Regions from separate parts of the Vibrio algicola genome, predicted to be linked through region 2. Evidence: predicted binding sites of a transcription regulator. Region 2 holds the regulator's gene; each other region holds the start of a gene.
The links. The regulator CRP, encoded in region 2, controls carbon source genes, mostly activating them, when cyclic AMP is high. The targets are predictions, from matches to a motif close to TGTGANNNNNNTCACA.
Positions count from the first base shown of each region.

Region 1 (6,181 bases), 540 kb from region 2:
TTGTATCTCAAAAAAAATGTTAAATCAATCACATTTTTTTTGAGAGTGGAAATTTATTGTTGTTGTTGCTTAAAAACAAAAAACCGCAGCTATGTGAATAGCTGCGGCTTAGTTTTATTTTCTAGCGTCTATATCAATTACATGGTTTGTAATGTGATAAAGAAACCAGCAATAGTTGCTGCCATTAAGTTAGATAATGTACCAGCAAGGATTGCTTTCATACCCATCTGTGCAATTTCAGAACGACGTTCTGGTGCAAGACCACCCAGACCACCTAGTAAAATCGCAATTGAAGAAAGGTTAGCAAAACCACACAATGCAAAAGAAATGATGGCTTTGGTTTTCTCATCAAGAATAACCGCTGCGCCTTCTTTTAGGTATGGGGCAAAGTTAGAGTAAGCCACAAATTCATTCAAGATGGTTTTCTGACCAATAAATGAACCTGCAATTGTTGCTTCACTCCAAGGAACACCAATCAACCATGCAACAGGTGCAAAGATGTAACCTAAAATAAGTTCTAGAGTTAAGTTTTGAATACCAAACCAACCACCAATGCCACCAAGCATACCGTTAAGCAGTGCAATCAAGCCGATGAAAGCAAGTAGCATTGCACCAACGTTTAGGGCTAGAGATAAACCAGCTGATGCGCCAACAGCTGCAGCATCGATTACGTTAGCAGGCTTGTCTTCATCAAGAACATCTTCATCACCCAATTGATCAATTGGTGTTTCAGTTTCTGGCTTGATGATTTTAGCAAACAGTAAACCACCAGGAGCGGCCATAAATGATGCTGCTATTAGGTAAGACAGTGGCACACCCATTGCTGCGTAACCCGCCATAACACCACCAGCAACCGAAGCTAAACCACCACACATTACTGCGAATAGTTCAGATTGAGTCATCTTAGGGACAAAAGGACGAACCACTAACGGTGCTTCTGTTTGGCCAACAAAAATGTTTGCTGTGGCTGACATAGATTCTGCGCGAGAAGTACCTAGGGCTTTTTGTAAACCACCACCTAGAAGTTTGATAACGATCTGCATAACACCAATGTTATATAACACTGAAATTAACGCAGAGAAGAAGATGATAGTAGGCAAAACTTTAAAGGCAAAAATGAAGCCAACACCATCAACAGAGAAGTTTACTAGGTTGCCAAAAAGGAACCCAATACCTTCATTACCAAAGTCGTATACATGCTGTACGCCATTCGTCATTGAGGCTAAAACATCACGCCCCCAAGGAACATAAAGTACAAATGCACCTAGACAGAATTGAATGACAAATGCGCCACCCACGGTTCTTAAATTAATTGCTTTTCGGTTGTCAGAAAATAGAACTGCTACTGCTAGCAAAAAGATCATTCCGACGATACTCATAACCAGGCTCATGGTATATGACTTCCTTATAGTAAGTTAAAGTGTATTTCAAGGTGGAGCTCTAAAGAGAGGGCGATTATACGCTGACATCCCGTAACAAAGTAATACCCTAATCTCATTTATTAATGTAAATATAATGAAAAACACAAATGTTCGTGACTTAGATCACTTAAACAATAATTAACACAGGGCAAACGGTTGCTTTTTATTCACTATTTCTATCTTTACAAACAAAATAAGTGGTGACTATTTAACCAAAGTTGTTTTTCGAGCTGTTTTTAATTTTCTAATCGCAACTCAACAAGCGCTTTAAAAACCAATTTTAGCTGCGTAGGATGATTGTTTTCACCTTGAAATCCATCTAATGGCATATCCGGCGCATCGGTTTCGAGCAACAAAAACGATAACGGAAGTCGTGAAATAACATCGCGTGTTTTGCTGGCTCGTGGGTAACTGATCACCCCACCCACTCCGATATAAAAACCGAGTTTGATGTACTCCATTGCTTGCTGATAACTGCCGCTAAAAGCATGAATAACGCCGCCCTTTTTGGGTTGGTGTTTACGCAGAATTTTCACCACCTGATCATGTGCTTTACGTGCGTGAATTATCAATGGTAATTCAAATTCTATCGCCAATAAAACCTGGGCTTCAAATAACTGATATTGCTTATCGAGCTTCTCGGGTGTGAGCCATTGCTCTTCCAGCCTCAAGTCTAGTCCACACTCTCCAATTGCGACACACTTGCTACTGCGACAAGATAACGATTGCTTTAGCTTTAAAATCGCATCATCGCCATGTTGAGCCATAAAATACGGATGAAGCCCCAAAGCGTAGTATAAAGAGGGAAATTGTGATGAAAGGTTTGCGAGTTTCGACCAGTTAGATTCACCAATCGCAGGAATAATGATTTTAGTCACGCCCGCTTGCTGAGCAATATCAAGGTGATGTTGGGTATCATCAAAGGCAGAAAAATCAAAATGGCAATGCGTATCGACCAAGCACGAGGAGTCAGTCATTTTCTAAGCTTTAAAGTTTGGTGTAACGGGATGGTGTTGGGCAGGTGCCTGATAGATTTTGTCTGCTGGTGTTTTTTGATGGATAGGATCGGCTTTATAAGCGCAACAGCTGCGTTTATGCTCAGGAGTTAAACCCAATTCCTCACACCAAGCATCGTAACGAGCAAGGTAAGTTTTACATTGTTGTTTCCATCGCCCCAAAGCGTTAAATATTTTAAAACCAGAACACCACATAGCCACTCCTTTTACTGTCATTGAGGTGAGTGATTTCAGTATAGCCTCAAGACGGCGATAAATAAAAACCGCTTAAGCAATATAGATAATCAAAACTATCTAAATCACTACAGCGGTCATTTAACTTTATTCTAAGAACGAATTACGTCCGTTTCAGCTTTCGCTCTTAGTGCTCGCGTGTTGCTCTAAAGTTCACTTCAGGGAAGCGCTCTTTGGCCAGGTTCAAATTGACCATGGTCGGGGCAACATACGATAGATTATCGCCGCCATCTAATGCGAGGTTCGTTTGGTTTTTACGCTTAAATTCATCCAGTTTTTTCTCGTCATTACATTCGATCCAACGCGCGGTTGCCACATTTACGCCTTCATAAATCGCTTCCACGTTATATTCAGATTTTAAACGCGCCACTACCACATCAAACTGCAACACACCTACCGCGCCAACAATCAGATCATTATTTTGTAATGGACGGAATACTTGCACCGCGCCTTCTTCTGAAAGCTGTACCAAACCTTTAAGCAATTGCTTTTGTTTAAGCGGATCACGCAGACGAATACGACGGAATAATTCTGGCGCAAAGTTAGGGATACCAGCAAACTTCAATGCTTCGCCTTGAGTAAAGGTATCACCAATTTGAATGGTGCCATGGTTATGCAAACCAATAATATCGCCTGCATACGCATGTTCGGCGCGAGTACGGTCACCAGCCATAAAGGTCACGGCATCGGAAATGCTGACAGTTTTACCACTGCGAACATGGTTCATCTTCATGCCTTGGCTGTAAGTGCCCGACACAATACGCATGAAAGCAATACGGTCACGGTGCTTTGGATCCATGTTAGCTTGGATTTTAAACACAAAACCTGAGAATTTTTCTTCTGTAGCTTCAACTTTACGCTGATTGGCTTCACGCGCCATTGGCGATGGTGCCCACTCGGTTAAACCAGAAAGCATGTGGTCAACACCAAAGTTACCCAAAGCGGTACCAAAATAAACAGGGGTTAACTCTCCCGCTAAGAAAAGCTCTTGGTCGTATTCATTTGAAGCGCCAATCACAAGCTCAAGTTCATCGCGTAAATTCGCCGCCAGATCTTCACCTATTGCGCTATCTAATTCAGGGTTATCTAACCCTTTAATGATGCGCTCTTCTTGAATGGTATGACCTTGACCCGTAGCGTATAAAATCGTTTCATCGCGATGAATATGGTAAACACCTTTAAACTCTTTACCACTGCCGATTGGCCATGATATTGGTGCACAAGCCATATTCAATTCGTTTTCAACTTCGTCTAACAACTCCATTGGATCACGAATATCACGGTCACATTTGTTCATAAAGGTTACGATCGGCGTATCACGTAGACGAGTGACTTCCATCAATTTACGCGTACGGTCTTCGACACCTTTCGCCGCATCAATCACCATCAAGCATGAATCGACAGCGGTTAATGTACGGTAAGTATCTTCCGAGAAATCTTCGTGCCCAGGAGTATCGAGTAGATTAACCAAGCAGTTGTTAAAAGGAAACTGCATGACCGAAGTGGTTACCGAAATACCACGTTCCTTTTCCATTTCCATCCAATCTGATTTGGCATGTTGCTTAGAACCGCGTCCTTTTACCGTACCGGCTGTTTGGATCGCGTTTCCGAATAACAATACTTTTTCAGTAATGGTGGTTTTACCCGCATCGGGGTGAGAGATGATCGCAAACGTGCGACGCTTGCCAACTTCAGAAAGGAAAGACATAAGTGCTGTAAACCTTATAAACAGTTTGTCTATTGCCGCATATCACGACAACAAAAAATAATGGAGTGACTAAAAAGGTTTGAGTTACCTAAAGCTAACAGCTTGGTAATCAAAAAAGTCAGATGGGGCGAATTATACGCAAAAATGACGATAACTCTAGCCGTATAAAATTTACAGCAGCAGGAATAGCAAAAAAGGCCGAACATGGCCTTTTGTTTACATCCAATATTCTCTGTATTCAATTTTCTTGTTATTCAATATGAATAGCTCATTGCAGGACGAAAATATGTTTGGTTAAGCAAAAGGATTAAAACCCTCATCCAATAACAGATTCATAATAATCGCGTCTTCTTTGCCATGTTTGCTGGTGGTGGATGGATAATAATTGATACGGCGATCCATCTCATTAAACCCCAGTGCTTCATAAAGATGATAGGCCCCTTTATTACTTTCACGCACTTCTAACCAAATACTTTCGGCGGCTGCTTGTTCGCTGTGCTTGATTAAGTGTTCCACCAAAGCGTGCCCGTAACCTTTACCTTGCTGGCTAGGGTCAACCGCAATGGTGAGCAGAGTCACCTCGCCTACCACATTTTGACTATACACATAGCCCACTAATTGCTCATTCACCCACAAGCCAAATTGATGTTTTGATGAATTAGCGCTGTTTTGATGCGACAGATCTCGGATCATACTTTCCGACCAAGGATGACTATGCGCTTGTTGTTCAATCGCCCATACCGCATCAAGATGTTCGGCAGTAATCGCAATCGGAGTTGGAATTTGAGTCATAAAATCACTTTTGGTAAGAGCAAATTTGTTGCCACAGTTGGCGACGATGGGAAATATCGGTAGGAATATCCGCCAGAGACACTGAATTTAGCACTTGCAGCCCCTCAACTGAAAACTCAAGCGCTTGGCTTTTTGTCTCAGTATCCGTTTCAGTTTCAGTACCGCAAAACCACACCCAAGTTAACTGATGCTGATTAATTTGTGATAATTGCGTTGGCGTCACATGCAGGGCTTGATCAAGGTTGAGTTTCATACTAGCCAGCACTTTGGCAAATAGCGCCGTATCTTGCCCTTGCGGAATAGACTCAGCCACCAGCAATAATACGCACGTTGGTGGCAGCGAAAAACCACTGCTTTGAAAACCTTGCAAACGCTCAGGGTGAGACACTTCCCACACATCAATGCCGATCTCTTGCAGTTTTTGCCGCTCGATTAATTGTTCCATTTGCTTTGAATCGCTAGTCACACATTCACTCATATTTTGTTCGTACTTTATACGCGTTAGAATTCGATATCAGCCCAGATCTATTGATATTATTGATGGAGAAAAGTGTCAAAGAACATGGATGTTCTTTCTCAAGTGTCCATGGATGGTTTAAACGTCTTTTCGCAATCAACAATATTGATTAGATACGGTATAAGCAACTTAGAGAATTATCCATTAAATTCAGGGCTGTATTCGACCAACCCAGCTTTACTGGTAAAACAATCTTCAATCAGTTGCAGTACTTGAAATGCACCGGCTTGATATTCTGGCATCGAGTTATAAATAGACACCAACCCCATTGGTTCGCCATCTTGAAAACCAAAACGGGCGTAGTAGTTAGGATCGCCTAAGACCACACAAGCAGAATAGCCAAGCTCATATAACGAATCAAAACCGTACTTGATCAGTTGTTCTGCAATGCCTTGCTTGCGATATTGTGGATGCACCGCAACTGGCGCTAAACCTTGCCAACCAAAATCTTCACCATCTAAGGTCACAGGGGTAAATAATGCATGACCGATCA
Region 1 covers NZ_CP045699.1:1,783,684-1,789,864, forward strand. The annotation lists gene GFB47_RS08165 (NupC/NupG family nucleoside CNT transporter) at 138-1,391, opposite strand; gene GFB47_RS08170 (TatD family hydrolase) at 1,658-2,398, opposite strand; gene GFB47_RS08175 (hypothetical protein) at 2,402-2,632, opposite strand; gene prfC (peptide chain release factor 3) at 2,799-4,379, opposite strand; gene rimI (ribosomal protein S18-alanine N-acetyltransferase) at 4,674-5,171, opposite strand; gene GFB47_RS08190 (DNA polymerase III subunit psi) at 5,176-5,637, opposite strand; gene GFB47_RS08195 (GNAT family N-acetyltransferase) at 5,826-6,181, opposite strand, start outside.
Region 1: the regulator CRP is predicted to act here: its motif matches at 1,534-1,549, upstream of GFB47_RS08165 (NupC/NupG family nucleoside CNT transporter).

Region 2 (6,181 bases):
ATGGTGATTGTCAGCCACGATCGTTATTTATTGCGCGCCACCACCGATGATCTTTACCTAGTCGATGCCCAACAAGTGATGCCGTTTGATGGCGATCTTACCGACTATTATAAATGGCTCACCGACCAACAAAAGCAAGATAAAAAAGACGCTCAAGGCGAAGTGGATAACAGCCCCAACACCAACAGCGCCGCCAATCGTAAAGAACAAAAACGTCTTGATGCGGAGCGCCGTAAACAAACCGCGCCGCTGCGTAAAAAAGTCACTCAACTTGAAACGCAAATGGACAAACACAGTCAAGCATTGGCACAAGCGGAAGAACAACTGGGGGACGTCTCTCTTTATCAAGATGAAAATAAAGCCAAGCTGACCCAAGTGCTCAACCTACAAGCTACCAGCAAAGCGCAACTCGAAAATGTTGAGGTGGAGTGGATGGAACTGCAAGAGCAACTTGAAGCATTAAGCGAAGAATAATGCCAAACTCGCCTTGTTCACCTCTTACAGCAGAAGCGTTCTGGCAATTTTGTCTAGAACGCTATCAACAACCGGGCGTGGAGTCGGCGTGTTTAACCCTACAAAACCAATATCAGGGCAACGTTAATTTACTACTGCTGTATATATGGCTCGATCAACAAAAACTAACACTAGCTCCACAGGAACAAGAGCGATTGAAACAATCACTCCAACCGACACAAGCATTACTCGCTCAGTTTCGGTCATTGCGTCGTCAATATAAAACTCACTTACCCGCTTCGCTATATCGGGAAAGTTTAACCTTTGAATTACAGCTTGAACGTCAGCAACAAGAATATTTAGTTGAAGCCTTAAATGCACTGCCACTTCAAGCTCGATCTCAACAACACATACCGCTAAGCCACCAATATTGCCAACAACTTGATGCTGAAGGGCTTTGCCTATTCTTTTTCAAAAATATAAGTAATATCTGAAAGCATTAGTGAATCATCACAGATAATAAGCAGTAAACATATTATGATTATCCCTTGGCAACAAATCGATCCCGACACCCTCGACAACTTGATCAAAGAATTTATTCTGCGTGAAGGAACCGATTATGGTGAACAAGACTATTCTCTTGAGCAAAAAATCACACAGGTACAACGTCAATTAAAATCAGGTAAAGTGGCGATCGTATTTTCCGAATTACATGAAAGTGTCGATATCAGGGACGTCAACTCGTTAAGTTAATCAATCTACACTCAAAGTAATTAAAGTTGCAGTGAGGTGGCAAGTAAGACGGATATATACCCATATCATTTGGGTATATTATTTACAGGCCCTACTCTACACTGTCTATTCTCAAGGTCGAAAATAAAGGATTATCATGTCGGCAAAGCATCCTATCATCGCAGTCACCGGGTCCTCTGGCGCAGGAACCACCACCACCTCAGAAACCTTCCGAAAAATGTTCAATATGAGGGATATTAAAGCCTCATGGGTGGAAGGGGACAGCTTTCATCGCTATACCCGACCAGAAATGGATGTGGCGATCCGTAAAGCACGCGAGCAAGGTAAACACATTAGTTACTTTGGCCCTGAAGCCAATGACTTCCCTGCTCTGGCCAAGTTTTTTCATCAGTATGGTCAAGATGGCAGTGGCAAAATTCGTCGCTATTTACACAGTTTTGATGAAGCAGTACCGTACAATCAAATGCCAGGCACGTTTACCCCATGGCAAGGTTTACCCGATAATACCGATGTGCTTTTCTACGAAGGTTTGCATGGGGGTGTGGTCGATGGGGAAGTCAACGCCTCGCAACATGTCGATTTTTTGATTGGTATGGTGCCGATTGTTAACTTGGAGTGGATCCAAAAATTTGTGCGCGACACCCGCGATCGTGGCCATTCGCGTGAAGCGGTGATGGATTCGATTGTACGCTCGATGGATGATTACTTAAATTACATCACGCCGCAGTTTTCTCGTACTCATATCAACTTTCAGCGAGTGCCAACCGTTGATACTTCTAACCCATTAAACGCCAAAGGCATCCCAAGCTTAGATGAAAGCTTTGTAGTGATCCGTTTGCGTGGAATTAAAAATGTCGACTTCCCTTACCTACTTGCCATGATTGATGGTTCCTTTATGTCACGCCATAACACCTTAGTGGTACCAGGCGGTAAGATGAGTTTTGCGATGGAACTGATCATTCAACCTCTACTGCAACAACTGATCGACACCGGTAAAATTGGCTAAAAAGGTGATCAATTTCACCTTACTGCTGAGTCTGTGACTTAGGCCACACTTTCACAGCTTAAATACCCACTTCAGGGCGATCAAAATCAAGAAATTCGCTACGGAAAGGGGTAGTATTTAAAGCCAACGCAGTAACAGTGCTTGCAGCGTAAATGATGAACACCTATTCTATTTGACCAGTTTAGCCGGTCTCAGGATGAATGACTCAAAACTGAGCAAGCCCTTCAGAGGAAGTAACAAATTATGGTTCTAGGTAAACCTCAAACTGACCCAACTTTAGAGTGGTTTCTATCGCATTGTCATATTCATAAGTACCCATCAAAAAGTACTTTGATTCATGCTGGCGAAAAAGCAGAAACTTTGTACTACATCGTAAAAGGGTCTGTGGCTGTATTAATCAAGGATGAAGAAGGCAAAGAGATGATCTTGTCTTACTTAAACCAAGGCGATTTTATTGGTGAGCTAGGTCTATTTGAAGAAGATCAAGAGCGTACCGCTTGGGTTCGAGCTAAATCACCTTGTGAAGTTGCTGAAATTTCATTTAAGAAATTCCGTCAGCTTATCCAAGTGAATCCAGATATCTTGATGCGTCTGTCAGCTCAAATGGCAACTCGCCTACAAATCACTAGCCAAAAAGTGGGTGACTTAGCCTTCTTAGACGTTACCGGTCGTATTGCACAAACGCTACTTAATCTAGCCAAACAACCAGATGCAATGACTCACCCAGACGGCATGCAAATTAAGATAACTCGTCAAGAGATTGGTCAAATTGTTGGCTGCTCTCGTGAAACCGTTGGTCGTATCTTGAAAATGCTAGAAGAGCAAAATCTAATTTCTGCGCATGGTAAAACCATCGTGGTATACGGTACTCGTTAATCGTCACACACGATTATTTTAAGTACACGCAAAAATAAATAAAGCCACTGAATGCAAATCCAGTGGCTTTTTCGATCTTACTTTTTCGTTACTCTCTACCCAATAGCGGGCAATACTCCTACGCTGATTAGCACTTGTACCCCAATGATCACCAAGCCACTTAATAAAACAAACATCAACGCCACATTACCACCAGCAACGGTAAAGTTTTGGGTTTGTAAGTTGAGTTGACGCGAGCGTTTCACCATCGCAACCGGCAGTAGTAACGCTAAAATCGCTAAGGCAATCGCGGCATAACCGAGTGCCATAATAAAGCCTTGCGGGTAAAATAGAGCAAAACACAATGGCGGAACAAAGGTCACTAACGCGATTCCCACTCGGCCACCTTTGCTTTGGTTCTTATTCAAGCTGTCGCCCAAAAATTCAAATAAGCCTAAGCTCACCCCAAGAAAAGAAGTAATTAAAGCCAGATCAGCAAACACTGACACCACTTGAGAAATGGCAGAACTATGGATCACTTGCGCCAAGGTTCCAACCAGTGCGGTGACATTGCCGGCTTGTGCAAGCGTGGCTTGATCGACCACACCTAATGTCGCTAATTGCCACAGGATATACACCACTAACGGCAATAATGACCCAAACACCATCACTTTTTTCAGCGCTTTCATATCCAGATCTAAATAACGTACCACGGCAGGAATGCTGCCATGAAATCCAAAAGAGGTGAAAATCACCGGTAATGCCGCCACAATCAAGCCTTTTTCTAATGGCATATTCACCAAATGAACCGCTTGAATGTTGGGAGTTAAGAAAAACAGCATGATTGCCATCGCGACCAATTTACAGGTAAACAGCACCCGATTAACCTTGTCGACCGATGACGTACCAAAGGTAACAATCGCCGCAATCAAGATGGTAAAGATAAGTGTTCCTAGGCCGTTAGACACATCTAACTCAAACCAGTTATGCAGCTTGTCATTAAATTGCCCACCACCACCCGCAATGTAGGCCGCGCAAAGGGCGTAAAACAAAAACAACATCGCAAAGGTCGCCAGCCACTTTCCCTTATCACCGAGAAATTGCTTAGCCAAGGTATGCAAGGTGGCATCATAATCAGCATGTTGGTGCAGCTCTAACATCAATAATGCGGTGTACGCCATTAATGCCCACATCGCTACCATGATCACAAGCGAAGTCATAAAGCCCAGTCCTGCTGACGCAATTGGCAACGCCAACATTCCGGCACCAATCGTGGTACCGGCAATAATCAAAGTACTGCCTAAAACCTTTGAATTACTCATTTACACTTACCGTTCAAAATTATTTACAACAATTTACCATTAAAACTAGATAAATCGACCCGTCAATAACAAAAAGCAGCGATAATGGGTCAAATATCACACAAAAAACCAGACAAATTACTGTGTATATAAAAGTGTACAGATTCTTAGGCAAGAGCAGAAAAAAGAAACCCCGCCACTTCAAATGAAATGACGGGGTTTAAAGGTTAAGTGACGGATAACCGTCAATCTTAACCATATAACTTAAGCTATATTGTCCGTTAATTGCAGAAAGCACCGTTGGATCTATATTGGTTAACTCACCAAAAGAAGCAACAAAACTGTAGCTTTAAAGGCTAAACATTAGATGCCATATTGAGCGCGGTAAGCCTTGACCGACTCTAGCTGCTCTGCGCTGTTGCCTTGCTCTTCAAGATAAGTCACTAGATCGCCTAAACAGATGATAGAGATAACCGCGCAACCGAAATCACGTTCCACTTCTTGAATCGCTGACAACTCGCCTTTGCCTTTTTCTTGACGATCAATCGCCACTAAAACGCCAGCTAAATCAGCACCATTGGCTTTAATGATTTCCATTGATTCACGAATAGCCGTACCAGCGGTGATCACATCGTCCACCAACATAATGCGACCGTCTAATGGATTGCCGACCAAGTTGCCACCTTCACCGTGATCTTTAGCTTCTTTACGGTTAAAGCAGTATGGCGTATCAATATCGTGGTGATCGGCTAAAGCAACTGCGGTGGTGGTCGCAATTGGAATGCCTTTGTAAGCTGGGCCAAACAACACATCAAACTGAATGCCAGATTCGGCTAATGCAGCGGCATAAAAACGACCTAAACGGGCTAAATCACGGCCAGTATTAAACAAGCCAGCATTGAAGAAGTAAGGGCTAGTACGACCCGATTTTAAAGTAAACTCGCCAAACTTAAGAACTTGTTTCTCAAGGGCGAACTCAATAAATTCACGTTGATATGCTTTCATGGTTTCTCTCTTTTCTTTCTCACTAATGACCAGAATGACCTAATCATAATATTCACACAAAAAAATAGCCCCTCAATGAGGAGCCATTAAAAACTATTGGGCTAACGTTGCTTTTTGCACTGCGATAATATCGTTAATGCCTTTTTCGGCTAAATCTAATAACTGATTGAGCTCAGCACGAGAAAACGCTTCGCCTTCTGCAGTGCCTTGTACTTCAATCATTTTGCCTTCTTCGGTCATCACCACGTTCATATCCGTATCGGCCGCTGAATCTTCAACATATTCCAAATCACACAAAGCGCGATCGCCCAAGATGCCAACTGAAACCGCGGCTACATGACCTTTCATTGGATTTTTCTTCAATTTACCTGAAGCCATCAATGATTGAATCGCATCCGCTAATGCCACGCTAGCACCAGAGATAGACGCAGTGCGGGTTCCGCCATCGGCTTGAATAACATCACAATCGACGGTGATCATCATCTCACCTAATACTTCAAGATCCACTACCGCGCGCAAGCTACGAGCAATAAGACGTTGGATCTCCATAGTACGACCGCCTTGCTTACCACTTGAAGCTTCACGACGGTTACGAGTATGAGTCGCGCGTGGCAACATACCGTATTCCGCTGTCACCCAACCTTTACCGCGGCCTTTTAACCAACCCGGTACTTTTTCTTCTACACTGGCATTACACAATACTTTGGTGTTACCAAATTCAACCAACACCGAACCTTCAGCGTAAGCTGTGTAGTTACGTGTCATTTTAATTGGGCGAACTTGATCGGCGGCGCGATCATTTGGGCGA
Region 2 covers NZ_CP045699.1:2,318,875-2,325,055, forward strand. The annotation lists gene GFB47_RS10615 (ABC transporter ATP-binding protein) at 1-474, shown strand, start outside; gene GFB47_RS10620 (TIGR02444 family protein) at 471-947, shown strand; gene GFB47_RS10625 (YheU family protein) at 991-1,206, shown strand; gene GFB47_RS10630 (phosphoribulokinase) at 1,343-2,212, shown strand; gene crp (cAMP-activated global transcriptional regulator CRP) at 2,456-3,088, shown strand; gene GFB47_RS10640 (aromatic amino acid transport family protein) at 3,184-4,389, opposite strand; gene pyrE (orotate phosphoribosyltransferase) at 4,732-5,373, opposite strand; gene rph (ribonuclease PH) at 5,467-6,181, opposite strand, start outside.

Region 3 (6,181 bases), 980 kb from region 2:
GGTCACAGCGATGTAAGAACCACGGAATTATATACACATATCATTGGAAGTCAGTTTTGCTTCAGAAAAGGCCCTTTAGATTAATACCCTGACTCATAGCTAATACTACTGTTTTAATATGCAGCCTTTGATTATTATCGCTGCAAATATCGTCCTTATTTACGCCGATCGGGCATTAATTTATTGATTCACCTTGCCTAGTTAAGGCTTATTGTTGGATACTTACTTATCTTCGTGGGTTGATTTTTTAATGACATCAACCATGATATTGATTACAACACGACACAATGCGGATAAGGCCTAATACCCCATGGTTCATAAGGCGTTAGAAAGAAATTCATTCCAAACGGGTGACATCAATGCAAAACAATGAGCAACCAACTTTTTTCTTCTTCGATTATGAAACATGGGGCGTGAGTCCGGCTAAAGACAGACCTAGCCAATTTGCTGGGGTGCGCACCGATGCCGATTTCAATATTATTGGCGAGCCTTTGGTGATTTACTGCAAGCCGCCTGCCGATTACCTACCTAATCCAGAAGCGGCATTAGTGACTGGAATTAAACCGCAACTCACCGTGCAAAAAGGACTGCCTGAGCCTGAATTCATTCGCCTTATCCATGAACAATTCGCTCAGCCCAATACCACGTCATTAGGCTATAACAATGTGCGTTTTGACGATGAAGTCACCCGCTACACTCTCTATCGTAATTTCTACGATCCGTATGCATGGTCATGGCAAAACGGCAATTCGCGTTGGGATTTATTAGATGTGATGCGGACTTGTTACGCGCTGCGCCCAGATGGCATCAATTGGCCAGAAAACGACGATGGACTGCCAAGTTTTAAACTCGATCGACTGTCGGTTGCCAACGGTATCGAACACAGTAATGCTCATGATGCGATGGCGGATGTGATCGCCACCATCGAACTGGCGAAAAAATTAAAAGCTGCGCAACCTAAGCTATTCAATTACCTGCTCAATATGCGCCATAAAAACAAATTAAAAGCACAAATTGATATTGTGAACATGACGCCCTTAATGCATGTCTCTGGCATGTTTGGTGTGCAGCGTTCTAATACCAGTTGGATTGTGCCAATGGCGTGGCACCCAACTAACGCTAATGCGGTGATTGTGGTCGATCTGGCTAAAGATCCTAGCCCATTACTGGAATTAGACGCCGAACAGCTGCAAAAACGTTTATATACCAAGCGAGATGATTTAGCGCCCGATGAACTGCCGGTTCCGATAAAACTGGTGCATCTCAATAAGTGCCCAATCCTAGCGCCTGCAAAAACCTTAACCGCAGAAAATGCCGCCAACATAGGGATCGATCGCGCCCAGTGCTTGGCTAATTTGGCCATATTAAAAGCCAATCCTGAGATCCGCGAAAAATTAATCGGTTTGTACAGTATTGAGCGTGAATATCCGCAAGATGATAATGTGGATACCCAGCTTTATTCAGGCTTTTTCTCACCTGCCGATAAATCAACAATGGATATTATCCGTGAAACAAAACCGGAGAATCTAGCCGGTTTAGAGCTTTCGGTTAAAGACTCCCGGATCGCCCCCTTATTATTCCGTTACCGCGCTCGAAATTACCCTGCGACACTCAATGAGCAAGAACAAGACCAATGGCGCGCACATTGCCGAGAATACTTTGAAGCTAACCTTGAAGATTACCTCCTAAATCTTGAGAATCTTGCACACGAACATGAAAGTGATAGCGCGAAAATGGACGTTCTGAAAGCGGTGTATCAATATGTTGAATCGATCGCTTCTTAAACAAGCACTATAAGGATGTAAAGTGTTTAAAAAGGTTATGGGGTATATTATTTCTTTTGCCATTATCATGGGCTGTCTATGGCTCGGTAATGGCATCCAAGCTTTGCTGTCACTGTCGATCCCTGGCAGTATTTTTGGCATGTTGATTTTGTTTGCACTTTTGGCATCAGGGCTGATAAAAGTGGAATGGATAAGCCCTAGTGCGCATGCTTTTATTCGCTATATGATCATTCTATTTGTGCCGATCAGTGTCGGCTTAATGGATCACTTCCCGATGCTGATTGACAATGCGCTGTCTATTTTTGCCAGCAGCGTGGGGGCAACAACCATTGTTTTAGTGGTGCTCGCACTGAGCTTACAAAAAATACTCAGCTCTCACGATAAAGTAGAAAAAACAAGCAAAAGTAAGGAGTCATAATATGTGGTTACTACTAACGTTTGTGGTTTTCTTTGCGGTGCGATGGCTGGCGATAAAAATCAACAATCCACTCGCCAATCCTTTGTTGTTGAGCATCATCATTATTATTCCGATTTTAATGGCGCTTGATGTGCCATATAAAGTCTATTACGCTCAAAACGACTGGATGACCTATCTACTGCAACCTGCCGTTGTGGCGCTTGCCTACCCACTTTATGAACAACTGCCCCAAATAAAACAAAATTGGAAAATCATCTTTCTTGCTTGCGGTGTTGGCAGTTGCATGTCGATGCTCACCGCCGGATTAATTGCCGTATCCTTGCATACCGACCCGACGTTAGTCGCCAGCCTTATGGGTAAATCAGTCACTACCCCGATAGCGATGGAAATAGGCAAAAGCTTAGGTGGCGAACCCGCTATCGCGGCCATTTTAGTGTTAATTGTTGGTGTATTTGGTTCGGTATTTGCCTACCCAATTTATACATTACTCGGCGTGACCCACCCAATTGCACGCGGTTTGACTATGGGGACAGTATCGCACGCGTTAGGTACCGCTACTTGCGCCGGTAAAAATGCGGAAGATGCTGCTTTTAGCTCTTTGGCACTCGTTAGTTGCGGCATTATAACGTCTATACTTGCGCCAGTATTCTTCGCTTTTTGTTTGTGGGTAGGTGGCTTTATTGGTTAAAGTTAAAGCTTGATTTAAAAAGGGCTTGGCTCGGCAAGTTGCTAGTGTTAAATGTTCAGTCAATCTGCCCCCAAAAACAACAGGAAGCTTATTATGCTTCCTGTTTTTCTCTCCAATCTTTGAACATCAATAGCAATACCACTTTAAATGAGATCTAGCTCACTTAATAAAGCAATAAATTGTCGACTCCGCCTCATTATTTGACGCATGTAACTCTTTAATGAAACTTGAATGTATATACTTTAAAAAAAACGTGATCAACCCCATATTGTTAATTATCGAATCATTTGCACAAATTTCTTAAGTGCCCATTCGGTATCGAAAAATTAAAAGGAACATCCCATGACGATTCAGCACAACATTGAGCTTTTTGGATCTTTACCATCACATGTCCAAGCCAAGGCTACCCAGTATTTTAATCATCCAGACTTTAGTGGTCACCTTGATGCAAGCCAATATCAAGATCTTTTGGCCGATTCTGGCTTAAACGATACGCAACTTAAACTGGCTTTACTTCCGCTTGCCGCTTCACATTCCTATTGCCCTATTTCTGATTTTCATGTTGGCGCGATTGCTGAAGGTTTATCTGGTGCAATCTATTTTGGTGGCAACCTTGAGTTTTCAGGCACGCAATTAGGACAAACGGTTCATGCAGAGCAATCTTCGATCAGCCATGCTTGGATGAAAGGTGAAACGGGAATTAAAAATATCACCATCAATCATTCTCCGTGTGGTCACTGCCGTCAGTTTATGAATGAGTTAACCAGTGCCAACGATCTGATTATTCAATTACCACAGCGCCCTGCAATGTCACTGGCACAATTATTACCTGATTCTTTTGGCCCTGGTGATTTAGAAGAGCCTCGCCGTTTAATGGATCAAAACAAGCAATCCCATAGCGCTCCAGAAGTCACACCATTAATGCAAGCGGCAGTGGATGCTTTAAATATGAGTCACGCACCTTACTCTAACAATTACAGCGGCGTTTCATTACAAGTGACAAGCGGCGCGATTTTTAATGGCAGCTACGCCGAGAACGCGGCATTCAATCCAAGTTTGCCACCACTGCAAGTGGCGATTAATTTATTACTATTAGCCGGTCATTCACTCGATACTATTGAAGCCGCTTGTTTAGCTGAGATCGCTGATGGATCCATTAGTCATTTAGCGGATACCCAAGCCACTTTAGAAGCGATTAATCCTGATATTACGCTGGAATACGCAGCGCTTTAAGATAGAGTTCAAAAATAATAATGCCCAATCTGTTGTTGGTTACTACAACCACAGATTGGGCGTTTTTTATGCATTTAATTTTTTATTGCCGAACTTATTGCGCAAACGATTGCTTGGGTGAGAAAAATCAGTATGATCTGAGCCAATTTCATTTTGTAGAGAATCTTTATCATGTTTGGAACGGCGACGACAACGAGCGCAACGAAAGTTTTATTATTAGGTTCAGGCGAACTCGGTAAAGAAGTGGCGATTGAATGCCAACGTTTGGGATTAGAAGTGATCGCGCTTGATCGCTACCCTAATGCTCCTGCCATGCAAGTTGCTCATCGCAGTTATACGGTGGATATGCTCGATGGTGATGCGATTGAAGCCATTATCGCCAAAGAAAAACCAGACTATGTCGTCCCCGAGATCGAAGCGATTGCGACCGACAAATTGGTGGAACTTGAGGCAAAAGGCTTAAATGTTGTCCCGACTGCGAAAGCCACACAATTGACGATGAACCGTGAAGGTATTCGCTGTTTAGCGGCTGAAGATCTTAATATTCAAACCTCACCATATCGCTTCTGTGATACTTATCAAGAGTTTGAACAAGCGGTTGAATTTGTCTCCATGCCATGTGTGGTTAAACCTATCATGAGCTCATCAGGCAAGGGACAGAGCGTAATAAAAACCAAGGCTGATATGCAAACCGCTTGGCAATACGCTCAAGAAGGTGGCCGCGCGGGTGCGGGTCGGGTCATTGTGGAAGGCTTTGTTGATTTTGATTATGAAATAACGCTACTGACTGTTCGCGCGGTCGATGGTGTGCATTTTTGTGCTCCGATTGGACACCGACAAGAAGATGGCGATTACCGTGAATCTTGGCAACCACAAGTTATGTCGGCGAGTGCGATCCAAGCGGCGCAGCACATGGCAGAGAAAGTCGTCAATGCACTGGGCGGTTATGGTTTATTTGGCGTGGAATTATTTGTTAAAGGCGATCAAGTGATCTTTAGTGAGGTATCCCCTCGCCCGCACGATACCGGCATGGTGACTTTGATATCACAAGAGTTATCCGAGTTTGCCTTACATGTGCGCGCTTTTATCGGCTTGCCAATTAACTCTATCATCCAATATGGGCCATCGGCATCTGCGGTTATTTTAGGCGAAGGAACATCAAACAATATTGGCTTTGATGGCTTGGCAAACGCGGTCGCGCAGCCTCAAACTCAAATCCGTTTATTTGGTAAACCCGACATTGATGGTCGCCGCCGTTTAGGGATAGCATTAACTCGCAGAGACAGTGTTGAGCAGGCAATAGAAGAGGCCGTTGAAAGTGCCAGCAAAATAGAGATCCGCTACTAATCGCTTATCATCATCGTGGCTCGGAATGTGAGCCACGAAAAAGGTACATTAGTTTTCAATTAACCACACTTCTTCAGCAAAGCGTGATAATCCATTTTCTATTTTGGGATGATTGGCACTGGCTTCATCACGTTGTAAACGCGTCACTTTCATACCCGCATACATGGCGCGGATCTCATCTTCCGGCACGCTAAACGGTGGGCCTTGCATTTCATTTTGATCGTAATCCAATCCAATCAATAAAATTTTACCGTTTGGTTTCATTAACGACTTAATTCTTGCTACATAGTCAACACGCAACGCTGGTGGTAGCGCTATCATCGCGGCGCGATCATAAATTAAGTCATAACTTTCTAATGGCGCAGTAAAAAAATCACCGCTGTAGATCGACAACTCATCAAATTGATAAAGCTCATGCAGGTTATTAAGCGATGTTACGGTTGGTGTGTAGAGATGCTCGGCAAAAAAAGCACGTACCGCAATATTACTGAGCTCAACCCCAGTGACCGATTGATGTTGAGTGGCAAGCCAAATCAAATCTTCGCTTTTACCACATAAGGGCACTAAAACATTGTGTTCTTGTTTCGGTTGTAAGTGTGACCAAAACTGCGGCAGTAAGGGGTTCACATCAGCCAGATGAAAACCAATTTTATTTGCTGCCCATTTACTGTGCCAAAATTCTTGATCTTGCATTTTTATCCTTACTCCAGA
Region 3 covers NZ_CP045699.1:1,336,324-1,342,504, forward strand. The annotation lists gene sbcB (exodeoxyribonuclease I) at 360-1,784, shown strand; gene GFB47_RS06185 (CidA/LrgA family protein) at 1,807-2,202, shown strand; gene GFB47_RS06190 (LrgB family protein) at 2,204-2,890, shown strand; gene cdd (cytidine deaminase) at 3,233-4,123, shown strand; gene purT (formate-dependent phosphoribosylglycinamide formyltransferase) at 4,295-5,470, shown strand; gene GFB47_RS06205 (thiopurine S-methyltransferase) at 5,519-6,163, opposite strand.
Region 3: the regulator CRP is predicted to act here: its motif matches at 3,039-3,054, upstream of cdd (cytidine deaminase).